One region of the Enterobacter nematophilus genome, then DNA from elsewhere that is predicted to be linked to it. Evidence: predicted binding sites of a transcription regulator. Region 1 holds the regulator's gene; each other region holds the start of a gene.
The links. Region 1 encodes CRP, which controls carbon source genes, mostly activating them, when cyclic AMP is high. Its sites were predicted from a motif close to ATGTGANNNNNNTCACAT; they were not measured.
Positions count from the first base shown of each region.

Region 1 (4,171 bases):
CATGGCGATCCGCAAGGCGCGCGATCTGGGTAAACACATCAGCTACTTCGGCCCGGAAGCCAATGATTTCGGCCTTCTGGAGCAAACCTTCCGCGAATACGGGCAGAGCGGTACCGGGCAGTCCCGCAAATATCTGCACACCTACGATGAAGCCGTACCGTGGAACCAGGTGCCGGGCACCTTTACCCCCTGGCAACCGCTGCCGGAACCCACCGACGTGCTGTTTTATGAAGGACTGCACGGCGGCGTGGTCACGCCTCAGCACGACGTGGCGCGCCATGTGGATCTGCTGGTCGGTGTGGTGCCGATCGTTAACCTGGAGTGGATCCAGAAGCTGACGCGTGACATGAGCGAGCGCGGCCATTCGCGCGAGGCGGTGATGGACTCGGTAGTGCGCTCCATGGAAGACTACATCAATTACCTCACGCCGCAGTTCTCCCGAACCCACATTAACTTCCAGCGCGTGCCGACGGTGGACACCTCCAATCCGTTCGCGGCGAAAAGCATCCCGTCGCTGGATGAGAGCTTTGTGGTGATCCACTTCCGCAATCTTGACGGCATTGATTACCCCTGGCTGCTGGCGATGCTGCAGGGCTCATTTATTTCGCACATGAATACGTTAGTGGTGCCGGGCGGAAAAATGGGGCTGGCGATGGAGCTCATCATGACGCCGCTGGTTCAGCGACTGATGGAAGGGAAGCAGATTCCGTAAACATGTTCCCTCTCCCCGTGGGAGAGGGTTAGGATGAGGGCATCAACACGCACGATGCCCCATGAATCACGCCTCGATCACTTCATACGAATGGGTGATTTTTACCGCTTTCTCCAGCATTAACGCCACAGAGCAGTATTTCTCGGCAGAGAGATCCACCGCGCGTGAAACCGCCGCGTCTTTCAGCGCTTTCCCGGTAACAACAAAGTGCAGATTAATGTGGGTGAACAGGCGCGGCGCCTCTTCGCGACGTTCTGAGGTGAGTTTAACCTCGCAATCCGTCACGTCATGACGACCTTTTTGCAGAATCGACACCACGTCGATCGCGCTGCATCCACCTGCCGCCATCAGCACCATTTCCATTGGGCTCGGCGCTTTATCGCCGGAGTTACCATCCATCAAAATCTGGTGTCCTGACGCGGACTCGCCCAGGAACGTTAAACCTTCAACCCACTTCACGCGCGCTTGCATATTCATTAACTCCAACGTTGCATTTTTGGTGACAGATTACGCGTGCGTTACATTTCTCGCAATGGAAGGCGACCTGCATCATGCTGAAGCGAGACACCAGGAGACACGCGGCGAAAGCTATGCTAAAACACTCAGGATGCTACAGTAATACATTGACGTTACACATGTATGCAGAGGACATCAAACTTTACTGGCTGCGAAACGTTACGACAGCCGACTTCCCAGGGTATGGGTAAGAATTCGATTGCAACCCCAGAGTCCGGATGCATCTGATGACTCTGGTGACAGCTTATAACAGAGGATAACAGCGCATGGTGCTTGGCAAACCGCAAACAGACCCGACTCTCGAATGGTTCTTGTCTCATTGCCACATTCATAAGTACCCATCGAAGAGCACGCTGATTCACCAGGGTGAAAAAGCGGAAACGTTGTATTACATCGTCAAAGGCTCGGTGGCAGTGCTGATCAAAGATGAGGAAGGCAAAGAGATGATCCTTTCTTATCTGAACCAGGGCGATTTTATCGGTGAACTGGGCCTGTTTGAAGAAGGCCAGGAACGTAGCGCCTGGGTTCGTGCAAAGACAGCATGTGAAGTGGCTGAAATTTCTTATAAGAAATTCCGTCAACTGATTCAGGTAAACCCTGACATCCTGATGCGTCTTTCTTCCCAGATGGCGCGCCGTCTGCAGGTGACGTCAGAGAAAGTGGGTAACCTCGCCTTCCTGGACGTGACCGGCCGCATCGCGCAGACCCTGCTGAACCTGGCGAAACAGCCAGACGCGATGACCCACCCGGACGGCATGCAAATTAAAATTACCCGTCAGGAAATTGGTCAGATCGTCGGTTGCTCCCGCGAAACCGTGGGCCGTATCCTGAAAATGCTGGAAGATCAAAACCTGATCTCCGCCCACGGTAAAACCATCGTGGTTTACGGAACCCGTTAATCCTGCTCAAACGGCGTGCCATCGCGAGGTGTCACGCCGTTTTTGTCTCTTTTCCCCATGTGGCGCAGGCTGATATATCACCCGGAAGTTAACTACGCACTGCGACAAACGCTGGTGTTGTGTCTTCCCGTGGCCGTGGGCCTGATCCTGGGACATCTTCAGCAGGGCTTGCTGTTTTCCCTCGTGCCCGCCTGCTGCAACATTGCCGGTCTGGATACGCCCCATAAACGCTTTTTCAAACGCCTGATAATTGGCGGTTCGCTGTTTGCAGGCTGTAGCCTCGCGGTGCAGCTTCTGCTGGCTCGCGATATTCCCCTGCCGCTGATCCTGACCGTGCTGGCGATGACCCTCGGCGTCACCGCCGAAATCAGTTCGCTCCATGCCCGTCTGCTTCCCGCGTCACTCATTGCGGCCATCTTCACCCTGAGCCTCGCCGGGAATATGCCCGTGTGGGAGCCGCTGCTGATCTACGCCCTCGGCACGCTGTGGTACGGGCTGTTTAACTGGTTCTGGTTCTGGCTGTGGCGGGAGCAGCCGCTGCGCGAATCGCTGAGCCTGCTCTACGTGCAGCTTGCGGATTACTGCGAAGCCAAATACACCCTGCTCACCCAGCATACCGATCCGGAAAAATCCTTACCGCCGCTGCTGACGCGCCAGCAAAAGGTGGTGGATCTGATAAGCCAGTGCTATCAGCAGCTGCATATGCTCGCCGCCAACAAGAACCACGAATATAAACGGCTGCTGCGCACCTTCCAGGTGGGGCTGGACCTTCAGGAGCATATCTCCGTTAGCCTTCACCACCCGCAGGAGGTGCAAAAGCTGGTTGAGCGCAGCCATGCCGAAGCGGTGATCCGCTGGAACGCGCAGACCGTCTCCGCGCGCCTGCGGGTGCTGGCCGATGATATTCTCTACCACCGTTACCCCACGCGCTTTAACATGGACAAACAGCTCGGCGCGCTGGAGAAAATTGCCCGCCAGCACCCGGATAACCCGGTCGGCCAGTTCGCTGCCTGGCACTTCAGCCGCATCGCCCGCGTGCTGCGCACCCAGCGACCGCTTTATCCCCGTGACCTGATGGCGGATAAACAAAAACGTCTGCCGCTGCTGCCGGCGCTGAGAAGCTACCTGTCTCTGAAATCTTCCGCCCTGCGCAACGCCGCAAGAATTAGCGTCATGCTCAGTATCGCCAGCCTGATGGGCATAGCGCTCCACCTGCCGAAACCGTACTGGATCTTAATGACCGTGCTGTTTGTTACCCAGAACGGCTATGGCGCCACGCGAGTGCGCATTCTGCACCGGGCAGGCGGCACGATGGCGGGGCTGATCATTGCGGGCGTGACGCTGCACTTTCACGTGCCAGAGGGCTATACCCTGGCAGGCATGCTGGCGATCACCCTGGTAAGCTATCTCATCATTCGCAAAAACTACGGCTGGGCGATGGTGGGCTTTACGGTGACGGCGGTATACACCCTGCAGCTGCTTACGCTTAACGGCGAACAGTTCATCGTTGCCCGGCTGATCGACACGCTGATTGGCTGCCTGATCGCCTTTGGCGGGATGGTCTGGCTGTGGCCGCAGTGGCAGAGCGGGCTGCTGAGGCAGAACGCCCACGACGCGCTGGAAGCCGATCAGCAGGCCATTCGTCTGATCCTGAGCGACGATCCGCAGCCTTCCCCGCTTGCTTACGAACGTATGAAGGTCAACCAGGCGCATAACGCCCTGTTCAACTCGCTGAATCAGGCGATGCAGGAGCCGGGCTTTAACTCACACTATCTTGCAGACATGAAGCTGTGGGTGACGCACAGCCAGTTTATCGTCGAGCACATTAACGCCATGACGACGCTGGCGCGCGAGCACACGATGCTGACGCCGGATCTGGCGCAGCGCTATTTGCAGTCCTGTGAAATTGCCCTGCAGAGGTGTCAGCAGCGTCTGGAGTATGACGCGCCGGGCGAGTCGGGCGACTCGAACATTCTGGAAGCACCGGAGACGCTGACCCACGGGCCGATGAGCACCCTGGAGCAGCATTTGCAGCGCGTGCTGG
Region 1 covers NZ_JAPKNE010000008.1:21,830-26,000, forward strand. Annotated here, with positions in the region: gene OSH03_RS17985 (phosphoribulokinase) at 1-712, shown strand, start outside; gene OSH03_RS17990 (OsmC family protein) at 779-1,183, opposite strand; gene crp (cAMP-activated global transcriptional regulator CRP) at 1,495-2,127, shown strand; gene OSH03_RS18000 (YccS/YhfK family putative transporter) at 2,185-4,171, shown strand, end outside.

Region 2 (4,171 bases), on a different contig from region 1:
GGCAAATACGCAGCTGGCGCAAATAGTGATTTACCGTCATGCCCGTCTGGGTACGGAACTGCTGGCGCAGGGCACGCTCGCTGCACTGCTCCTGCTCGCAGAACTTTTCCAGCACAAAGCTTTTATTCAGGCTGGCCGCCAGTGTGGCAATCAGCTTATCAAGTCGCGTTTCCTGCTGCGTGGCAGAGAGGTTATCCGTCGCGTAGCGATAGCGTTTAAGCATCATGACCAGCTGCGCGAAGAGGATCTCTGACATCGGGTTAACCAGCGGATCGGTTTTAGCGCTCTCCTGTTCAAGCAGAGAAATTGCCTGACGAATAGCGGTCATGCCACTGCTGCTTAAGCGCCAGTGCGGTGAACCTTTCGCACCGTTAAAGCCGGGGATGCACGCGGCCCAGTCAACGTTAAGTTTGAGCCGATCGGGACAGTAGATAACGTTCTGTAAGACCAGGTCATTGACCGAGGCGTAGGCGTGTTTATCTTCGGCGCGAATGTAAAACAGATCCCCCCGGGTAATGCGGTAAGGCCGATCGTTGAGAATGTGCAGACCGTTGCCGCGCCACACCAGCACCAGCTCATAAAATTCGTGCGTATGTTCAGCAAAGACGTTTTGCGGGTAGCGATCCGCCACCGCAACGGCTTGTTCAGCGGAGGCAAAAAAGTCATCTTTGCGAAGAATTAACGGCGCGGCCACATCACCACCTCAACGGCGAAAACCTGACATTATTACCCGCTTTACGACAGCAAAACGTTGACTGGGCTCGCGTTACTGCAGTGAGGTGTCCTTTCCCTGGCGAATATCACGCGGAGACCAGCTGAACTCCCGGCGAAACAGCGTCGAAAAGTGGTTACTGTCGCCGAAACCGCAGCGAAAGGCGATGTCCGTGACGCTGTCATCGCTGTGGCGCAGCAGGTGGCGCGCTTTTATCAGGCGCAGACGGTTAAGGTAGCGCTGGGGCGTCTGCCCGGTTTGCTGCTTAAGCTGACGGTGCAGGGTGCGAAGCGACAGCGAAAAATGACTCGCCAGCGCTTCCCAGCAGATGTCCTCGGCAAAATGTTCCTCCAGCCAGATCATCAGCTGGTTCAGACGGGCTTCGCTACTCTCCCCCTCCACCGGGTTACTACGGCGTAACGCCACCAGCAGCTGCATAAACAGCATCTCGCGCGTGGCCATCGCGTGCATATCCTGTCCGTCCTGGCTTTGCTCCATCTGGAGCAAGATCTGGCGAACCTGCTGCAGTGTGGCCTGGTTCACGCGCCAGTGGGACGGATAATGCCCCTCCTTCTCCTGCGGCAGTAGCTGATGAAGCCCCGCAAGAAACTGGAACGCGTCCGGCGACCGGTAGAGCACGTTCGTCAGGCACAGGTTGTCGGTATGCTCATACAGATGCCGATCGTGGTCGCGCACGAAGCAGACGGTGCCCCCGCTGATGGTGTAGGGCTGACCGTTAAAGACGTGGATGCCCGTGCCATGTTCAACAATAACAATTTCATGAAAATCATGATGATGCTCAGGGAAAGCGGCCTGCGGGAGCCGCGGTTCTATCGCTACAGGCGAACCACCCGCCGGAAAAAAGTCCACGCTGTGCAGTACGGTCATAACGGCCCCCACCAATGAGAAAAGTTCTCAAAATAGTAAATAAGGCCTCTCATACTCACCTTAAATTTTCGGCAGCAAACGCCGCAAAACCTGCCTGTTTTTCAAGAAAAAGGCGGAAAGATCCGGAATTGCGGTCAGCGTCACACTGGCTGAACGGCGCGCTTCAGCGGGAAAGTGTGAACTCCCTCACGTTCATCTTTGCTTTCTTGCCAGCGCGGAATGGGGGCTGTCCGTGGCGAGAAGGTGGTCTTTTCTTCCCTTTTTTACACTCAGCGCTAATGATTTCCAGAAGGATTAGACCATGACCTTTCGCCATTGTGTCGCTGTCGATTTAGGCGCATCCAGCGGTCGCGTAATGCTCGCCACCTGGGACTGCACCCAGCGCACCCTTTCGCTTCGCGAAATGCATCGTTTTGCGAACTGCCTGCAAAAACAGGACGGTTTTAATACCTGGGACATTGACGGACTTGAGGCAGAGATCCGTACCGGGCTCAAAAAAGTCTGCGATAGCGGGATCCTCATCGACAGCATCGGCATTGATACCTGGGGCGTTGATTACGTGCTGCTGGACCGCAACGGCAATCGCGTTGGCCTGCCCGTCTCCTACCGCGACAGCCGCACGGACGGCCTGATGGAGCATGCCATCGCCCAGCTTGGCAAAGACAACATCTATGGCCGCAGCGGCATTCAGTTTCTGCCGTTTAACACGCTGTATCAGCTGCGCGCGCTGGTCGAGCAGCAGCCGGCGCTGGTGAAAAAGGTGGCGCATGCGCTGCTGATCCCGGACTACTTAAGCTACCGGCTGACCGGCAACATGAACTGGGAATATACCAACGCCACCACCACGCAGCTGGTCAACATCAACACCGATAGCTGGGATGAACACCTGTTGGCCTGGACGGGCGCCCCGCCTTCCTGGTTCGGCACGCCGACCCATCCGGGTAATGCGATCGGGCAGTGGCTTTGCCCGCAGGGGAACGCCATCCCTGTTGTCGCCGTCGCCAGTCACGATACCGCCAGCGCGGTGATTGCATCGCCGCTGGCCAGCAGAGACGCGGCCTATCTCTCTTCCGGCACCTGGTCGCTGATGGGCTTTGAGAGCAAAACGCCGTACACCAGCGACGCCGCGATGGCGGCGAACATCACTAATGAAGGCGGTGCCGAAGGGCGCTACCGCGTGCTGAAGAACATCATGGGACTCTGGCTGCTCCAGCGGATGCTGAAAGAGCAACATATTTTCGACCTGCCTGCGCTTCTCGCAGAAACCGAAACGCTGAAGGCCTGTACGTTCCTGATCAACCCGAACGACGACCGCTTTATTAACCCGGTGCATATGAGCGCCGAAATCCAGTCCGCCTGTTTCGAGGCCGGACAGCCGGTCCCTTCCCGTCCTGCCGAGCTGGCGCGCTGTATTTTTGACAGCCTGGCCCTGCTTTACGCGGATGTGCTGAGCGAGCTGGCAAACCTTCGCGGCAAGCCGTTCAGCCAGCTGCATATCGTGGGCGGCGGCTGCCAGAACCAGCTGCTGAACCAGCTCTGCGCCGATGCCTGCGGCATCACCGTGGTGGCGGGTCCGGTGGAGGCCTCAACGCTCGGTAACATTGGTATTCAGCTGATGACCCTGGACGAACTTTCAGACGTCGATGAATTCCGTTCGGTGGTCACCGCGAATACCCGCCTGACTACATTCATCCCCAATCCCTGCCATGAAATTGCCCGCTACCGGGCGCAGTTTCAGCAAAAACGTCTGACTAAGGAGCTTTGTGCATGACCACTCAACTTGAACAAGCCTGGGACCTGGCTAAACAGCGTTTCGCCGCCGTCGGCGTGGATGTCGAAGCGGCACTGCGCCAGCTCGACCGTCTGCCGGTCTCCATGCATTGCTGGCAGGGCGACGACGTCGCCGGGTTCGAGGATCCTGGCGGCTCGCTGACGGGTGGCATTCAGGCAACGGGTAATTACCCAGGCAAAGCGCGTAATGCCACCGAACTGCGTGCGGATCTGGAACTGGCGCTGAGCCTCATCCCCGGGCCAAAACGCCTGAACCTGCACGCCATTTATCTTGAGTCCGACGAGCCGGTCGCGCGTAACGAGATTAAACCGGAACACTTTAAGCACTGGGTTGAATGGGCGAAAGCCAATGGGCTGGGGCTGGACTTCAACCCCTCCTGCTTCTCGCACCCGCTCAGCGCGGACGGCTTTACGCTCTCCCATGCCAACGATGAAATCCGTCAGTTCTGGATCGACCACGTGAAGGCCAGCCGCCGCGTCTCGGCTTATTTTGGTGAACAGCTTGGCACGCCGTCAGTGATGAACATCTGGATCCCCGACGGCATGAAGGACATCACGATTGACCGCCTCGCCCCGCGCCAGCGCCTGCTGGCCGCACTGGATGAAGCCATCAGCGAAAAACTCGACCCGGCGCACCACATTGACGCCGTGGAGAGCAAGCTGTTCGGCATTGGCGCAGAAAGCTACACCGTCGGCTCGAACGAGTTCTACATGGGTTACGCCACCAGCCGCCAGACCGCCCTGTGCCTGGATGCCGGCCACTTTCACCCGACCGAGGTG
Region 2 covers NZ_JAPKNE010000011.1:31,569-35,739, forward strand. Annotated here, with positions in the region: gene rhaR (HTH-type transcriptional activator RhaR) at 1-694, opposite strand, end outside; gene rhaS (HTH-type transcriptional activator RhaS) at 767-1,600, opposite strand; gene rhaB (rhamnulokinase) at 1,902-3,371, shown strand; gene rhaA (L-rhamnose isomerase) at 3,368-4,171, shown strand, end outside.
Region 2: rhaS (HTH-type transcriptional activator RhaS) is a predicted target of CRP. The motif match lies at 1,729-1,746, and genes of this name have one in related genera.

Region 3 (4,171 bases), on a different contig from region 1:
CGTCACCGCCGGGTAACCCTGCGCGTCTTCCGGCACTTCATGCATCGCCGGGATCGGGACCAGAGGACCGAGGAAGCGCGGTTCACGTTTGAAAATGTAGAGATCTGCCAGGGCGCCAAAACGCGCACCAAACTCGCGCACGCGCACGCTCAGCATATCTTTTGGGGACGGTACGGCGTAGCACTGCGCCTGAATGCCCATATGTAGCGCAATAAACAGCGCGCGCTCGCAGTGGAAGCGCTGGGTGATGATGATGAAGTCGTTGGTGTCGAAGACTTTACGCGTGCGCACGATGGAGTCCAGGGTGCGGAAGCCCGCGTAGTCGAGCACGATATCGGCCGGATCGACGCCTGCGGCAATCAAATCTTTCCGCATCGTCACCGGTTCGTTATAGCTTTGCAGGGCATTATCGCCGCTCAGCAGCAGGTAGTTCACCTTGCCGCTGTTATAGGCGTTCAGCGCGCCCTGAATGCGGTAGCGGTAATACTGGTTGATCACCCCGGTGCGGTAATACTTGGCGGTGCCGAGCACCACGCCCACCTGGCGATAGGGCAGGTCCTGCAGGTCATCAAAGATGTAGGGGGCGGTTTTCCAGCTCATCCAGCGGTCAAGACCCAGCACGATAAACAGCAGTATGCCGACCAGGACAGACAGGCTGTAAAAAACGCGCTTTAACATGGAGATGGCTCGTTCGTGGATGAAATTTAACTCAGGCTACTTTACCCGCCTGGTTAGCGCAAGAAACAGCGACTCAACTGAGGGGTTTTTCAGCAACGTGGCGGACATTTCTGTCCGCCAGAAGGTTTACGCCAGCAGGACGCGGTCGATCGTCGTGCAGCCTAACGCCTTGAGCGTCGCGGCGGTGGCATCCCACTGAATCAGTGGCGCATCGGCTTTTTCTGCCAGAATGGCGCGCTGAATGTCCGGATAATCGTAGCCGTTCAGGCTCAGCAGGTTGAGCGCGCCCTGCAGCGGCGGCAGCGTTGGGTTAAACGCGGCGTTTTCCGCATAGCTGCCGGTAAAGATTCGGCCATCGCGGCACTGCAGCGCCACGCCGCTCGGCGATTTACTGTACGGCGTATGGCTCTTGTTCGCCGCGCGAATGGCCGCCTGGCTCAGGTCATCGCCGGACGGGGCGAAACCGTGATCCTGCTCGTCCATCAGCAGCGTTTTGATCTCAAGATCTTTCGGGCCGAAGGCGTCCGGCAGGTAATCCCCCAGCGTGTGCGGCGCGCGGCCCGGCAGGTTGATGCGCAGCTGCAGCCCGCTGTTCAGCTCGTTCATAAACTGACGGCAGTGGCCGCAGGGGGTATAGTTTACTGTGATGGCGCTCAGGGCTTTCTCACCGCGCAGCCAGGCGTGGCTGATGGCGCTCTGCTCGGCATGAACGGTCTGCTGCATGGTTGCGCCGAGGAACTCCATGTTCCCGCCGAAGTACCAGGTACCGCTGACGCCGCGGGCAATGGCGCCGACGTTGAAGTGGGAAAGATCGGCCCGGGCGCAGGCGGCAGCCAGGGGCAGCAGTGCGAAAGCCAGCGCGTCTTCATCCAGCCCCGTTGCCTGTTTCAGCACCGTGACCTGCTCCGCCGTCAGCAGGGCGGGGAAATGTGCATCTGCCAGAACGGGAGCCAGGGCTGACTGCAAATTCTCTGCAAGCTGAGCGAAGGCAGCTTGAAAACGTGGGTGCATGGCGTTTGCCTCATAAAGGTTAATGGATCGGTAGTTTACGGAGCCGTCAGGGCTTTATATGTGATCCACTTCTCATTATGTATGCAACTTATGAAATCAAAATGAAATTTGCGCGACGCATCGCAAATTTTAGCCCATCACCGCCAGAATCAGCGGAAAAATGAACGGGGCGAGCAGGGAGGTGATAATCCCGCAGATCACCAGCGCCAGCGAGCTAAACGCCCCTTCCTGATAGTCCAGCTCCGCACAGCGGGCGGTACCCAGCGCGTGCGAGGCGGTGCCCATCGACAGCCCGCGCGCCGCTTTGGTGTGAATACGCATCCCGTTCAGCAGGGTGTGGCCAAACACCGCGCCGAGAATACCGACGAAAATCACGCACATCGCGCTGATGGCCGGAATACCGCCGAGACTACCGCCCACTGCCATCGCGATAGGCGTGGTCACTGATTTAGGCAGGATAGAGGCGGCAATTTGCGGGGAGGCCCCCATCAGCAGCGCCACCGACGTGCCGGTGATCATCGCCACCAGGCTTCCCACAAAACAGATGGTAATGATGGACTTCCAGCGGGCGCGGATCTGGTGCAGCTGCTCATATAAAGGAAAGGCAAGCGCGACAACGGCAGGCTGCAGCAGGTCGTTTAAAATTTTGCTGCCCGCAAAATAGCGCTCATAAGGAATGCCGGTGAGCAGCAGGAAGGGAATAATCACCACCATCGCCACCAGCAGCGGGTTCAGCAAGGGCATTTTAAACCGTGCGGCAAGCTTGCGCGCGGCGAAGAATACCAGCAGGGTTAACGGCAGTGACCACCAGATATTAGCCATCATTTTTTTGTTTTCTCCCCGACCACTTTACGTTCGCCATGTACCAGATGAGAACTCCAGCTCACCACCAGGAAAACCACCAGCGTGCTGACCGCACAGGAAACGACAATCGGGCCGAACTGGGCCTTGAGCAAATCAAAATACTGCATGACTCCCACGCCGATAGGCACGAACAGCAGCGCCATGTAGCGGATAAGGACGAAGCAGCCAGGGTTGACCCACTTTGCAGGCAGAATTTGCAGCGCCAGTAAAACAAAGAGGATCAGCATACCGATAATGCTGCCGGGAATGGTGATAGGCAGCAGCGACGCGATGAAAATGCCGGCATACAGGCAGGCGTAAATCAGGACGAATGCGCGCAGATATTGCCAGATAATGTTCAATGATTTGCTCATGGTGAAAGTCCTTGATGAAACGCATTCATCATACAATTAAACCTGAAAATGTGCCACGGATCACATCATGAATTTTGAGCATACCAGACATTCCGGAATGGAACGTCGGGCTTTCCACACACAAACAGAGCAGATACTATAGCGCGTCTTTTTTCACAGGTACTGTTATGCGTGTTTTACTGGCCCCAATGGAAGGCGTGCTCGACTCTCTCGTGCGCGAGCTGCTTACCGAGGTGAACGATTACGATCTCTGCGTGACGGAGTTTTTGCGCGTGGTCGATATGCTGTTGCCGGTAAAATCCTTCTTCCGTCTGTGCCCCGAGCTGCACAACCAGAGCCGGACCTCTTCCGGCACGCTGGTGCGTATTCAGCTGCTCGGCCAGTACCCTGAATGGCTGGCGGAAAACGCCGCCCGCGCGGTTGAGCTGGGCTCTTACGGGGTGGATCTCAACTGCGGCTGTCCGTCGAAGCTGGTGAACGGCAGCGGCGGCGGGGCGACGTTGCTGAAAGATCCTGAGCTGATTTACCGCGGCGCGAAAGCCATGCGTGAGGCCGTGCCCTCGCATTTGCCGGTGACGGTTAAGGTGCGTCTGGGGTGGGACAGCGACGCCCGACAGTTTGAAATTGCCGATGCGGTGCAGCAGGCCGGGGCCACCGAGCTGGTGGTGCATGGCCGCACTAAAGAAGACGGCTACAAAGCCGAGCGCATTAACTGGCGGGCGATTGGTGAGATCCGCAAACGACTCGCTATTCCGGTGATCGCCAACGGTGAAATCTGGGATTACGAGAGCGCGCAGGCGTGCCTGAAAGCCACCGGCTGCGATGCGGTGATGATCGGCCGCGGCGCGCTGAACGTGCCGAACCTCAGCCGTGTAGTGAAATATAACGAACCGCGGATGCCGTGGGCAGACGTTGTCACGCTGCTGCAAAAATACAGCCGTCTGGAAAAGCAGGGCGATACCGGTTTGTATCATGTCGCGCGAATTAAACAGTGGCTGAGCTATTTACGCAAAGAGTACAGCGAAGCGCTGGGGTTATTTCAGGAGATCCGCACGCTGCAAACGTCGGCTGATATTGCGCGGGTTATACAGTCAAAATAATTAGTATTTATATTTAAATATAAATAATTCACTCGGTGAATATTTTGCCGAGTATGTAAGTGTATGACAATTTGCGGATTGCCACGCGTTACTAAAAAATGGAATGCCATCAAGCGTAAGTTGCGCCTTTATTTTTTCTGAGTGCATGGCGTAATGAAACGTTTT
Region 3 covers NZ_JAPKNE010000002.1:188,113-192,283, forward strand. Annotated here, with positions in the region: gene sanA (outer membrane permeability protein SanA) at 1-678, opposite strand, end outside; gene cdd (cytidine deaminase) at 805-1,689, opposite strand; gene OSH03_RS07610 (CidB/LrgB family autolysis modulator) at 1,819-2,514, opposite strand; gene OSH03_RS07615 (CidA/LrgA family protein) at 2,511-2,906, opposite strand; gene dusC (tRNA dihydrouridine(16) synthase DusC) at 3,074-4,006, shown strand; gene mdtQ (multidrug resistance outer membrane protein MdtQ) at 4,160-4,171, shown strand, end outside.
Region 3: cdd (cytidine deaminase) is a predicted target of CRP. The motif match lies at 1,748-1,765, and genes of this name have one in related genera.

Region 4 (4,171 bases), on a different contig from region 1:
CAGCGCGGTGGTGCGCACGCCCGCGCCGTTGGAGACGCCAACGATCGCTTCGGCAAGCTGAGCAGAGAGTTCATAGGTCGGCATAAACGCGCCGCTGCCTACCTTCACATCCATCACCAGCGCGTCCAGCCCTTCTGCCAGCTTTTTAGCGAGGATCGAGGCGGTGATCAGTGGGATAGAATCGACGGTTGCGGTGATATCGCGCGTCGCGTAAAAACGCTTGTCGGCCGGCGCAAGAGAGCTGGTCTGGCCGATAATCGCCACGCCAACGTCTTTAATAATGTCACGGAAGCGGTTGTCATCCGGGAAGATATCGAAGCCCGGAATGGCTTCCAGTTTGTCGAGCGTACCGCCGGTGTGCCCCAGTCCGCGCCCGGAGATCATTGGAATGTAGCCGCCGCAGGCTGCCACCATTGGGCCAAGCATCAGGGAGGTCACGTCGCCCACGCCGCCGGTGGAGTGTTTGTCAACGATCGGGCCGTTGAGGTTGAGGCTTTTCCAGTCCAGAACGGTTCCTGAATCTCGCATCGCCATGGTCAGCGACACGCGCTCGGGCATCGACATATCGTGGAAGAAAATGGTCATCGCCAGAGCCGCAATCTGCCCTTCAGAGATGGTGTTATCACGAATACCATTGATAAAGAAGCGAATTTCTTCGTCGCTTAATGCATGACCATCACGTTTTTTACGAATAATTTCTTGTGCAAGAAACACGGTAACCTCCATGCGGAATCGGGGGAGTTGTGGCGGGTGGCGCTACGCTTACCCGCCCTGCGATCCTGTAGGCCGAATAAGCGAAGCGTCATCCGGCATTGTCTGGCCATCAGTAGCTGCTTGCGCTCTTACCGTCGCCGTGACCCAGCGCCTTCAGCAGGCTTGCCAGCAGGCTGGACGCACCGAAGCGGTAGTGGCGGGAGTCCGCCCACTCTGCGCCAAACAGCTCGTCGGCAATCGCCAGGAACTGCTGCGCGTCTTCCGCGGTACGCACGCCGCCCGCAGGCTTGAAGCCAACGGTTTTGGACACGCCCATATCGCGGATAACTTCCATCATGATGCGCGCGCTTTCCGGGGTCGCATTGACCGGCACTTTACCGGTAGAGGTTTTGATGAAATCCGCACCGGCTTTGATGGAGATTTCAGACGCCTTACGAATCAGCGCCTCTTCTTTCAGCTCGCCGGTTTCGATGATCACTTTAAGCCAAACGTTTGCCGCCGCACACGCGTCTTTACAGGCTTTCACCAGGTCAAAACCGACCTGCTCGTTGCCGGCGATCAGCGCGCGGTAAGGGAACACCACGTCAACTTCGTCTGCACCGTAGGCAATGGCCGCGCGGGTTTCAGCCAGCGCGATCTCGATATCGTCGTTGCCGTGCGGGAAGTTAGTGACGGTTGCAATGCGCACGTCCGGGGTGCCCTGCTCTTTCAGAGTCTTGCGGGCAATCGGGATAAAGCGCGGGTAGATGCAGACAGCGGCGGTGTTGCCCACTGGCGTTTTCGCCTGATGGCACAGGGCGATGACTTTTTCATTGGTGTCGTCATCGTTCAGGGTGGTCAGGTCCATCAGCTTCAACGCGCGCAGGCTGCTTGCAGTTAAATCGGTCATAACATTCTCCAACGGCAGTGCCGTATCAATTTTAACTTGCGGGTCTGTGAGTATTCTAACATTCACCCGCATCCACACTTCGACATTCATCACAGTTAATGAAAACTGCGTACAAATTTGCATTACTGTAATGAGATCTTCTTCAAACTTTAGCGTGCAAATTGCTGGCTAAAGCAGCGATACCCCTTGTTGGATCAAAAGCGCCGGCAGGCTGGCTTTCTACAATTCGTTCATCATCCGCAGAACATTCAAGGAAGTGAACATGCCCGACGCCCTGCAACAACGTTGCCAGCATATTGTGACAAGCCCGGTGTTAACCCCGGAGCAAAAACGTCATTTTCTGGCGCTGGAGGCGGAAAACAATCTGCCCTATCCCGCTCTGCCAGAGTCGGCACGCGCCGCGCTGGACGAGGGGTTTATCTGCGACATGTTCGAAGGCCATGCACCCTACAAACCGCGCTACGTGCTGCCGGATTATGAAAAATTCCTGGCTAACGGTTCGGAATGGCTGGAGCTGGAAGGCGCGAAAGATCTTGATAACGCCCTCTCGCTGTTAACCATTCTCTACCACCATGTTCCTTCAGTGACATCAATGCCGGTCTATCTCGGCCAGCTCGACGCGATTCTGAACCCGTATGTTAGAATTCTAACACAGGAAGAGATCGATAGCCGAATAAAACGTTTCTGGCGCTATCTCGACAGAACGCTGCCCGATGCGTTTATGCACGCCAACATCGGGCCCGCCGACGGCCCTGTCACCCGTGCCATTCTGCGTGCAGATGCCGAACTGAAGCAGGTTGCGCCCAATCTGACCTTTATCTACGATCCTGAGATCACCCCGGACGATCTGCTGCTTGAGGTGGCAAAAAATATTTGTGAATGCAGCAAGCCGCATATTTCAAACGGTCCGGTGAATGATAAAATTTTCACAAAAGGCCGTTTTGGGGTGGTGAGCTGTTACAACTCTCTGCCGCTGGCGGGCGGTGGCAGCACCCTGGTGCGCCTTAACCTCAAGGCAATCGCCGAACACAGCACATCCATTGACGATTTCTTTACCCGCACGCTTCCGCACTACTGCCAGCAGCAAATCGCCATCATCGATGCCCGCTGTGAGTTCCTGTATGAGCAATCCGGCTTCTTTGAGAATAGCTTCCTGGTGAAAGAGGGGCTGATTGATGCCGATCGGTTTGTGCCCATGTTTGGCATGTACGGTCTTGCCGAAGCGGTGAACATACTGTGTGAGAAAGCAGGCATCGCGGGGCGTTACGGTAAATACGAGCAGGCCAACGCGCTGGGCTATCGCATCAGCGAACAGCTTGCGGCGTTTGTTGAAAATACGCCGGTGAAGCACGGCTGGAAGCATCGCGCGATGCTGCACGCCCAGTCAGGCATCAGCTCCGATTCGGGCACCACGCCGGGCGCTCGCCTTCCCTACGGCGACGAGCCGGATCCCATCAGTCATCTGCTGGCCGTAGCGCCGCACCATAAACACTATCACTCCGGGATCAGCGATATTTTAACGCTGGATGAGACGGTAAAACGCAATCCGCAGGCGGTGGTTCAGCTTTGCCTGGGCGCGTTCAGGGCCGGTATGCGTGAATTCACCGCGAATGTGGCAGGTAACGATCTGGTGCGCGTGACCGGGTATATGGTTCGCTTGTCGGATCTGGAGAAATACCGGGAAGCGGGTTCGAGAACGAACACCACGTGGCTGGGGGAAGAGGCCGCGCGCAATACCCGTATTCTGGAACGTCAGCCGCGCGTGATAAGCCATGAACAGCAGATGCGCTTTAGTTAGTCAGGTCATCCCTTTTTCCTGCGTAGACGGGCCGGGCAGCCGCCTGGCGCTGTTTCTTCAGGGCTGCAACCTGCGCTGCAAAACCTGCCACAACCCGTGGACCATCGGGCGCTGCAACGACTGCGGGGACTGCGTCCCCCGCTGCCCGCACGACGCGCTGACCATTCAGGCCGGGCGCGTCTGGTGGCAGGAGAGTCACTGCCGGCAGTGCGACACCTGCCTGCGCCTGTGCCAGCAGCAGGCCACGCCCATGGCGCACCGACTGAGCGTCGACGAGATCCTCGTTCAGGTCCGTAAATCCGCGCCCTTTATCGAAGGGATCACCGTGAGCGGCGGCGAGGCCACCACGCAGCTGCCGTTTTTGATCGCCCTGTTCACCGCGATTAAAGCCGATCCCTCCTTGCGTCACCTCACCTGCCTGGTAGACAGCAACGGTCTGCTAAGCGCAACCGGCTGGCAAAAACTGCTGCCGGTGCTGGATGGCGCAATGCTGGATCTCAAAGCGTGGGGGAATGAACATCACCGCTTTCTGACCGGACGCGATAACCCGCAGATTAAGGAGAGCATTCGCTGGCTGGCAGACCGTCACCGTTTGACGGAGCTCCGCCTGTTGGTCATCCCGGAACAGTGTGATTATCTGGAACATATCAAACCGTTGATCGCGTTCATCCACGGGCTGGGGAATGCGTTTCATGCGCACGGGGTTTACGGCGAGGCGGCGTCATGGCGCAGCGCCACGCCGGAGGATATTGAGCCGCTGGCGCGGGCGC
Region 4 covers NZ_JAPKNE010000004.1:253,747-257,917, forward strand. Annotated here, with positions in the region: gene deoA (thymidine phosphorylase) at 1-714, opposite strand, end outside; gene deoC (deoxyribose-phosphate aldolase) at 824-1,603, opposite strand; gene OSH03_RS13705 (YjjI family glycine radical enzyme) at 1,866-3,401, shown strand; gene OSH03_RS13710 (YjjW family glycine radical enzyme activase) at 3,376-4,171, shown strand, end outside.
Region 4: deoC (deoxyribose-phosphate aldolase) is a predicted target of CRP. The motif match lies at 1,734-1,751, and genes of this name have one in related genera.